Regions from separate parts of the Planococcus faecalis genome, predicted to be linked through region 1. Evidence: riboswitches for the same ligand, from Rfam matches in the RefSeq annotation. Region 1 holds a riboswitch; each other region holds the start of a gene.
What was found. A riboswitch is a leader RNA that binds a small molecule or an ion and turns the genes downstream of it on or off. The one in region 1 is predicted to bind lysine.
Positions count from the first base shown of each region.

Region 2: linked by a shared signal. The riboswitch ahead of dapA (4-hydroxy-tetrahydrodipicolinate synthase) and the one ahead of AJGP001_RS05765 (Na+/H+ antiporter NhaC family protein) in region 1 are both predicted to bind lysine.
Region 3: linked by a shared signal. The riboswitch ahead of AJGP001_RS06965 (aspartate kinase) and the one ahead of AJGP001_RS05765 (Na+/H+ antiporter NhaC family protein) in region 1 are both predicted to bind lysine.

Region 1 covers NZ_CP019401.1:1,170,189-1,173,433, reverse strand. The annotation lists gene AJGP001_RS05770 (sodium-dependent transporter) at 1-59, opposite strand, end outside; gene AJGP001_RS05765 (Na+/H+ antiporter NhaC family protein) at 254-1,828, opposite strand; lysine riboswitch at 1,938-2,118, opposite strand; gene AJGP001_RS05760 (bifunctional metallophosphatase/5'-nucleotidase) at 2,190-3,245, opposite strand, start outside.
Region 2 covers NZ_CP019401.1:3,152,229-3,155,473, forward strand. The annotation lists gene ypfJ (KPN_02809 family neutral zinc metallopeptidase) at 1-246, opposite strand, end outside; gene AJGP001_RS15635 (class I SAM-dependent methyltransferase) at 304-915, opposite strand; lysine riboswitch at 1,021-1,199, shown strand; gene dapA (4-hydroxy-tetrahydrodipicolinate synthase) at 1,327-2,217, shown strand; gene AJGP001_RS15645 (STAS domain-containing protein) at 2,265-3,104, opposite strand; gene AJGP001_RS15650 (GGDEF domain-containing protein) at 3,237-3,245, opposite strand, start outside.
Region 3 covers NZ_CP019401.1:1,393,301-1,396,545, reverse strand. The annotation lists gene AJGP001_RS06970 (succinate dehydrogenase cytochrome b558 subunit) at 1-64, opposite strand, end outside; gene AJGP001_RS06965 (aspartate kinase) at 451-1,680, opposite strand; lysine riboswitch at 1,807-1,981, opposite strand; gene uvrC (excinuclease ABC subunit UvrC) at 2,019-3,245, opposite strand, start outside.

The DNA of each region.
Region 1 (3,245 bases):
GCAGAGCCGACAGCTGCCATGATAAAGCCGGCACGTGTACCCCATTGCGAACGTTCCATCACTCTTCCCCCTCTGTATTCCCATTCTATTTACATAAAAATAGGAATTTTGTTTGTTTTCAGATTATTAACTAATCTAAAAATAGTATACCGAGAGAGCGCTTTAATGTAAAGACGATTTCACAATATAATTCGAAAAAACTATTGCAGCAAAAGTAAAAAGGCAGAGAAATAGCTTCTCTGCCTTGATTTCATTATATATTTTGTTGTTTTTCAATAATAGTTGTTCGTTGTGACCAGACAACAAAGAGAACGGCTAACACGGCTAAGACTACGCCTAACGAAATCAATAGCGAACCAGTGAAACCTATGACAATGTACCCAATTGCAGCAATACCTGCAGCGGTTAACGCATACGGTATCTGAGTTAAGACATGGTCCATATGATTGCTTCCCGCTCCTGTCGAAGACAAGATCGTCGTATCGGAAATCGGTGAACAATGATCACCAAAAACCGCTCCTGCTAACACTGCTGATAACGCTGGCAATAATAAGGATGGGTCAGCCTCAATCATAATTGTACCGGCAATCGGTAATAAAATACCGAAAGACCCCCACGATGTTCCTGTAGAAAAAGCCATAACACCCGCTAACACAAACAGTAAAAAGGGAAGAATAGCTGTCGGAACATTGCCTTCAGACACAACGCCTGCTAAATATGCACCCGTTTCAAGTAACCCGATCAAAGAAGTCAGCGACCAAGCAAAAATCAAGATTAGCACTGCACCCATCATTGATTTGATACCTGCCCAAATGCCTTTGCCAATCCAGCCCACATTAGCTGTTTCGTTCTTTTTCATTTGCATAACGTATAAGATAATGGACGTTAATGCACCTAGCACACCACCTGTTAATAAGGAAGCTGGCACATCTGTATTTTCAAAAATCAACCAAATATCAAATACTTGATCTGCGTTCTGATAGCCCGTCCATATCATTGCTCCTACTGTACCAACAATCAACAATAAAATTGGTAGTAATAAATCTCTAACATGTCCATGTGAATGAGTTGGAAAATCTTCTTTCATTTCACCTGGAATGGTTTTGTTAGGATCAAAAAGTTGTCCTTCCGTAATCGCAAGCACTTCATGTTTCTTCATTTCACCAAAATCAACATCACGAATAGCAACAAAAAAGACAATAGCTAGAGAAGCGACTACATAAAAGTTCATCGGTGCCATCCATAAGAAAGCTTCTAGTGCGGAATATTCAACAAAAGTTTGTCCTGCTAAAATCGTCGCAATAATCCCAATAATTGCAGCTCCCCAACTTGATACGGGAGAAACGACACAAACAGGTGCAGCAGTCGAATCGATAAAGTATGCGAGCTTAGCGCGTGACACTTTGTAACGATCAGTAATTGGACGTGCAACTTGTCCTACAGCTAAAGCATTGAAATAGTCATCGATGAAGATCACAATTCCAAGAACTACTGTTAGAACCTTCGCCCCTCTTCGCGACTTGATACGTGTGGAAGCCCATTCAGCGAAAGCATGGCTGCCTCCTGATAAACTAACGAATGCTGTAATAATGCCAAGCAACAACAAGAAAAGAATGATAAAGACGTTATAAGCATTGAAACCTTCATCCCAAAAAATAATCGTAAATGATGTTACAAGCTCTTGTAAGGCATCAAGTGGTGCAAACCATGTCAATATTACAGCTGCTGCTACAATACCGGTACCTAGCGACAATAGCACACGACGCGTTAAAAGTACCATAACGATTGCAATAATCGGCGGCAAAATCGAAAAAATCGTATTCTCCATAAAAACTCCTCCTAATTTTTGATGGGTGAAAAATGAGATAAAAAAAGCCGACCTCTCCAATTGGATAAAGTCAGCCTTCTACAATTCGTCTGTGCATTAGAACATCAAACAACCCTGTAGCTCCCCATTTAAGCTGTTGCTCAAATGACAGTGACATTCTTATTTAGAATGACCCCAATCCATCTTCTTAGACCTAGAAAATCGATTTCGGCAAAACTTCCTTTCAGATGCGTTCAACGCGGTCAAACTCGCGCATCTTACTGATCAGTCCTGCAGCCTCTACCCACCAATATATATTTCTTTATTAGCATAGCCCAAAATCACCATAAAATCAACTGCGTTTATATTCCGAATAGGCCTTCTACTTCAAGGCTTTGCTATGAAAATACTCGCTAAACACATCACGCAGAAACTCTGGCATAAAATATGTCTTAGCCGCTCTTTTCAAGCTTGGGAAAAAGTAGCCAAACGTTAACATGTCTAACGTAACCAACCGGTAAGTTTGATCGTGCACTGCTAGTTGCCCATTGATATAAAACCGGTGATTCATAATTTCCATATTCAAATGAATCATCTTGCCAAATACCGCGCCACGGAATCCCATTCCTTTTAACTCGAGCTGTGGCCATTCTGAGTTCAAAGACTGCAAATAAATCTCCTTTAACTCTGCTCCGCTTAGCTCGACAAGACAAGGGTTGATTGGATGAGGCAACATTTGATGAAAGTTGTAGCGAGTCATCGCACCTTTTGCCATATCTTCCATAAATATTCCGGCATTAAATAACGCACAATCGGCTTCTGTAAATTCAATCAGCGCTTGTCCAAACAAAGTTGCCAGCTCTGAATCTTTAAACCACTCTGCTTTTAGCGTCTTGTCGCTATGAAAAACTAACTCGTTCATTTGTATTTTTCCCTGCTCAATTAGCAGTTCATCAAATCCTTCTTGTTCTTCGCGTAACCGAGACACTTCAACGAGTTGCGCAGTGGTTTTTTCAAATGCTTCTGCTACAGCAATATGACCAACGTAAAAACCGAATTTTCCTGCAGCACCTAGCAAAGTGTCCCCTTGCCATTTGCCTTCATGAAAAACATGATGCGTATGTGCCCCCAAAATAATATTGATTTGTGGACAAAGATCCACCAATAACTCGTCTTCTTTAATGCCAAGATGTGATAAGCAAATAATTAAATCGGTGTGTTCTTCAATTTCTTTTACTGCTTGAATAATAGATTCTTTGGCATCTGTAAGTCGCCAACCCAGTTTATGATAAAAAGGCGTAAACTCTGCGGTTGCACCTACTAATCCAATCCGTGTTCCGTTTGTTGTACGGATAATATGATAGGGCTTAGCCCATTGAGGTCGATTGCCACGCAAATCAAATAAATTTGACACCACCACTTTAAAATCGGCTTGAAC
Region 2 (3,245 bases), 1.5 Mb from region 1:
ATCCGCTAGAACGACTGACACAAATTCAGCCAATTCTTCTTCTTGTGGAGTTGATTCGTAAGACTGGTTTGAAGTCGTTCCTGAGGATCCACCCAATTGATCAAGAATGACACCTGGGTCGCCTCCTAAAAAAGCCACTAATAACACAATTAAAATACCGCCGATGCCGCCTCCTGCTACTAGCGCTCCACCTTTCCCTCGCCGATCTTCAACGTTTCTACTGGCTTTTCTACCTTTCCATTCCATAGGGGTCCCTCGTTTCACAATTGTTTTACTGTAAATATACCCTTTAGAGCACTAGTTCTAATCCATTTTAGACAATCGATAAATTAAAAATCGTTCGCGCGGATCTTTATGGAAATCCGACAATTGAATTTCTTCTATTAGCTGAAAAACTCCGTTAGCTTCCAGATAATCACTGTAATCTTGAGAGGCAAAAAACAAAATCATGTCTACCGTCCGTGGAGATTTTTCGACTGAAGCTAAAATTTTATTCACAAATGCGATGAATATCGCCACTGAAAAAGGGTTAAAGAAATAGAATACGGTATCGTCTGCTGTAACTGGGTATTTCTGAGCTAAGCAATTACAAAAGTTAATGTGAAACTCTGCACCTTTGTGCTTTTTCGCGTACTGTTTTTTATTTTCGAGGGCTTCTGTGTAAAATGTCGGATTCATTTCGATGCCTACACTTTTTACACCAAAAAAATGATGCACATAAAAATTCAAGCGCCCTTTTCCACAGCCAACATCAACGATACAATCTTCAGGAGACAGGCTATAATGCTCAAACAATTTGTCGAGTAAATCGTAAGGTGTAGGCTCATAACGATTATGATGCAAAGAGGCATTAAATCCTTGCTGGTTTCCTGTTGTTGCAATGGCTAGCAGTTGGTCATAGGCTTGCTCACTCATTCTATCTCTCCTCGGTTATAATTTTTTACGTTCTTCATCTTGCAATTAATAGAAACATTTGTTATAGTACAGCTAATTCAATATTTCTTGCTCTTGTTTTTACAAGAGTAGGATAGAGGCGCAAAAACCATTAGTACGCAAAACGAGGATGATGAGATCCGTTGACGTTTGCCGAAAGGGGGATTTGCCGAAGTGGCGGAGATCTCACATTTCCGTGCGCTGGGTCTGCATTTAATAAATGCAGGACTGTCATATAGGAAACTATATGGAGGGCTATCTGATGCACAGGAGCAAATGGTAAACATTGTTTCTACTGCAGCAACAGGACCTCCTGTTGCTGCTTTTTTGTTTGTTCCTGACGGGCCTCTCACCTCTAAGCTTCGAAAAAAATTAGAAAAGGGTGTGTTCTGTATGAATTTCGGCCAAGTAATTACAGCAATGGTAACACCATTCGACCAATACGAGGAAATTGATTTTCCGGCAACGCAAAACTTAATCGAGCACTTGATTGCTAATGGATCTGACGGCCTTGTCGTCGCAGGAACCACAGGCGAATCGCCAACTTTATCGATAGAGGAAAAAGTAGAATTGTTCCAGTTTACCGTCAACACTGTTGCTGGACGGATTCCGGTCATCGCAGGAACCGGCTCGAACAATACGCGGGCATCGATTTCTTTGACTCAACAAGCAGAGAAAGTCGGCGTAGATGGCATTATGCTAGTTACGCCTTATTACAATAAACCTTCACAAGAAGGCATGTTCCAACATTTCCAAGCCATTGCGGAGTCGACTCATCTACCTGTCATGCTCTATAACATTCCAGGACGTAGCGTCGTTAACTTGCTTCCAGAAACCGTCATCCGCTTGTCTCAAATTAACAATATCGTTTCTATTAAAGAAGCGAGCGGTGATTTGGATGCTGCTTCAGAAATTATTGAACACACAGCTGAATCTTTTACTGTCTATAGCGGCGATGACAGTCTGACTTTACCGATGCTGTCTATCGGTGGTGCGGGCATCGTTTCGGTTGCTGCACATATTATCGGCAACGATCTGCAAGACATGATTACGAGTTTTAAAACAGGTGATGTGAAAACAGCAGCAACTATTCATAGACGGTTATTGCCAACAATGAAAGCATTGTTCGCTGCGCCAAATCCATCTCCAGTTAAAGCAGCACTGCACATGACAGGTGTTCCGACTGGCGGCGTTCGGTTGCCAATGATTGCACTGACTGATGAAGAAACCCTGACGTTACACAAGTCTTTACCCAGTCTGCATTCAGAAGCAGTGACAAATTGACTAACTAAAAAAAACGCTGAAGTCTAGGAACTTCAGCGTTTTTTTAATTAAGTGACATTCATCTGATGTAAGACACGTTTCAGGCTGCCACCAATTTCAATGTCTTTTAAATCGACGCCAATACCAACAAGCATCGCTGCAATTTCTGGACGAATTCCCGTGAGAACCGAGCGTATACCTACAAGCTTTAGCGACTGAATGATTTTAATAATTTGTTCTGCAACGATTGAGTCGACTCTCACGACACCTGACAAATCTACAATCAATACCGTAATTTTTAGTTGATTTGTTGCTAGTAAGGTTTTCTCCAGTATATAACGAGCTCGGTCTATTTCAATGCTACCCACTAGTGGTAAAACGGCAATCTGATCACTGACCGGGACAACGGGTGAGGAAAGTTCAAGAAATTCTTTTCTTGCGCATGCCAATTTTCGTCGATATGAAACTGTGTAGGCTTCTGTATAGGAAACAGCTGCATAATCCAGTAACGAATGAAAGGTTTCCATAATATCAAAAACGACTTGAATGGCAACTTTTTTGTGAACGGCTTCTGTTTTGATGACTGTTCCAATGTGTTTTCGGAACAGAGAAACTTCTACAAGTGCGTCTTCTAATGATCGATTGTTTTCGAGAAAAAAATTACCTGTTTTTTCTCCCCACCGTTGAATATTCGCATAAACTCCTTGAATGTCGCAGCTATTGCTAATGGATTGTCCAATTAAATCCACAAAATCGATTCGGATTCTATTGACGACTTCGATAAAATCTTTATTCATTTGCAACTGCTCAGCCTGAAGATTGGTATTGACTTCCTCATGAATCAATTGTGCGATCAATTCTTTATCTAACGACACGCGTTCCCCCAATAACCGATTCTCTTTTTCCATAAGACCTCCAGAGGCAAAGATATTTTGTACGCTAAGTATAGCTGGTAAACGAATGGTTGCAATGAGTCCAGTTCCCTATTTTTCCCAATAAATAAACATCCGTTTTTAAAGACGGATGTTAAAGGTAGTTCTTTATTCATT
Region 3 (3,245 bases), 220 kb from region 1:
CGATAGGAATAATTCCCAACAATGAGTGCAGCCTACGCATAAAAAATTCACGATTGTTATCCAAAATTTTACCCCCCTCAAAACATTAATTGGTAGCGTTCAAGACAGACGATTCGTATGACTATACCTGAAGCCACGCACCATCATGATACAATAATATGACATATTTATTGTACTCCCCCCCTCAAGGAGCGTCAAGGCAACATAACTCCTTTAAACCGATAGCGCTTATGGATTTCGCAGGCGATTACCTTCTATCTAGAGGAAATGTATCGAAATAGAATCGATTTAACAGCATTCCCTCAAAAAAGCGATTCTCTAATTGAGAATCGCTCTTTCCAACTATTCTAGTACAAACCACTGTGTAGACATCATTACTATATCAGCATTGAGAATTTGAACATTTTGTGAATTTTTTCACTAGCTTTTATTACATTAGGAATTCATTATTTATGAGTGGACTTCTACCGCAGCCAATCCGTACGCTGCATGTAAAGCATTCGCTGATTTGTTCATATCTACTTCTGGCACAACGACTGAAATTTTTATTTCAGAGGTACTAACCATCTTCACCGGAACTTCTTCGCTTCTTAAAATATCGAACATCCGAGCTGCGACTCCAGGATTCGATACCATGCCTGAACCTACTATCGACACTTTCGATAAGCCGACTTCTACATTTAGTGTCAGAAAACCAATGGCATCTTGTGCTTCCGTTAAAACTCGGCGTGTTTCTTCAAGGCTTTCCTGGCTAATAGAAAAAGAGACAGACGGTGGAAATTCATCACTGATGCTTTGAACAATAATATCCACATCAATGTGATTTTCAGCAAGCTTTGTAAAAATAGTAGCAAGAGATCCGTTGAATGGCTTTTTGTAACTCACAGTTACGCGCGCTATTCCTGGTTCGAATGCCACACCTCTAACGATTAAATTTTTCTCCACAGTGATCACCTCTTGTATGATTGTGCCAGGCTCGTCTGAATAACTTGCTCTGACAGATAATGGGACGTTATTGTTTTTTGCGAATTCGACCGCTCTCGGATGTAGTACGCCCGCTCCGAGATTAGCAAGTTCCAACATTTCATCATAAGAAATTTGTTGTAACTTGCGTGCACCTGTTACATACCGTGGATCTGACGTATAGACACCGTTAACATCTGTATAAATCTCACATTTTTCCGCTTTTAGTGCTGCAGCAAGCGCAACGGCAGTCGTATCCGATCCACCGCGACCAAGGGTTGTAATATTACCAATTGTATCCACTCCTTGAAAACCGGCAACCACACAAAGATAACCATTTTCCAACACACGTTCAAGACGTTCTGTATTTATTTTAATGATGCGTGCATTACGTGGTACGGATTCTGTTTCAATTCCTGCCTGCCATCCAGTAAAAGATAGAGCTTCATGACCCAGTTTCTTGAAAGCCATCGCCAATAACGAAATCGTAATTTGCTCACCTGTTGCCAGTAACATATCCATTTCTCGCTTTGGCGGTTCCGCTGATATTTCTCCCGCTAATCCGAGCAACGTATCAGTTGTCTTACCCATCGCCGAAACAACAATGACTACGCGTTTGCCTGCTTGTTTTTCACGGATAGCTCGTTTGGCAACTCCGATAATTTTTTCTGGAGTCGCGACAGAAGTTCCTCCAAATTTCATGACGATCGTTTTCATTCCATCCACTCCCACATTTAGTATGTGGCCCTCAAAATGACTAGCGATCATGCCACTAGACACAAAAAAAGGTAGCTCCCCGCAACCGCGGGAAACTACCTCTTATCATGTACGAAAAAAACGTCCATGTGAGATAGCCCTCCAGAGATTGACTCTGACAGCTCTGCACTTGTTAAATGCAGAACCAGCATGCGTAATAGCAGTCATACGCACACTTCGGCGACCATCCCTTTCACCATCCTTCGCAGATTCTGCAAATCTCCAGATGCTTACTATTGACGTTCGCGCCTCTATCATCACTTTTCCAAGTGATTTACTTATTCTTCTACGATACCATGTTACGACTCGCTTGGCAATGTGCCTTGTTTAAAATGCTGTTCAATAGAGATTGCTAGCGCTTCTGGCATTCCTGCCTCTTGGATTTGTTCTACTGATGCTTCTTTGATTTTTTTAACAGAACCAAAATGTTTCAGTAGCTGTTGCTTACGTTTGGGGCCAACCCCTTCAAGCCCATCAAGTGCTGATTGAATTGAATTTTTTCCACGTAACTGACGGTGAAACGTAATAACAAAACGGTGGACTTCGTCTTGAATCCGTTGAAGCAAGTAAAAAGCTTCACTCGTCCGTTTTAGTGGCACAATTTCAGCAGGTGAACCATACAGCAATTGAGAAGTTTGGTGCTTAGCGTCTTTTGCTAGACCCGCAATTGGGATAGATAAACCGAGTTCATCTTCTAAAATTTCACGTGCCGACTCCATTTGTCCTTTTCCTCCATCAATAACAATCAGGTCAGGTAAAGGTAAACCGTCTTTCAATACACGTGAATAACGTCGACGGATAACTTCTCGCATCGCCGCGTAATCATCCGGCTTTGACGCATTCCGAGTCTTGTATTTGCGGTAGTCTTTTTTAGAAGGCTTGCCATCAATAAACGTAATCATTGCAGATACTGCATCAGCGCCTTGAATATGCGAGTTATCAAAAGCTTCGATGCGAAGAGGCACTTCAATATTCATCGCCTCACCCAAATCTGTACACGCGCCAATGGTTCGTTCTTCTTGTCGCTCTAACAATTGGAATTTTTCTTTAATGGCCACTTCCGCATTTTTCTTAGCAAGTGCCACCAGCTCTTTTTTCTTGCCTCGTTGTGGAACGAGTACACGAACGCCTAGCCATTCTTTTAACATGTCCGGATCATCCGCTTCAGGAATTAAAATTTCATTCGGTTTCACATGGTTGGCTTTTTCATAAAATTGCCCGAGATACGTTAAAAATTCCTCTTCCGGATCGCGGTACAAGGGGAAAAGCGATACGTCTCGTTCAATTAGTTTGCCTTGTCGCACAAAAAAGACTTGCACACACATCCAGCCTTTATCAACAGCATACGCAAAAACATCGCGATTGGTAAAATCATTCATCGCCATTTTTTGTTTTTCCATCACCGTTTCAATCATATTAATTTGATCACGGTATTCTTTTGCGCGTTCAAATTCCAGATTTTCTGCCGCTTCCGACATTTTTGCGACCAATTGCACTTTAACTTCACGGAATCCACCGTTTAAAAA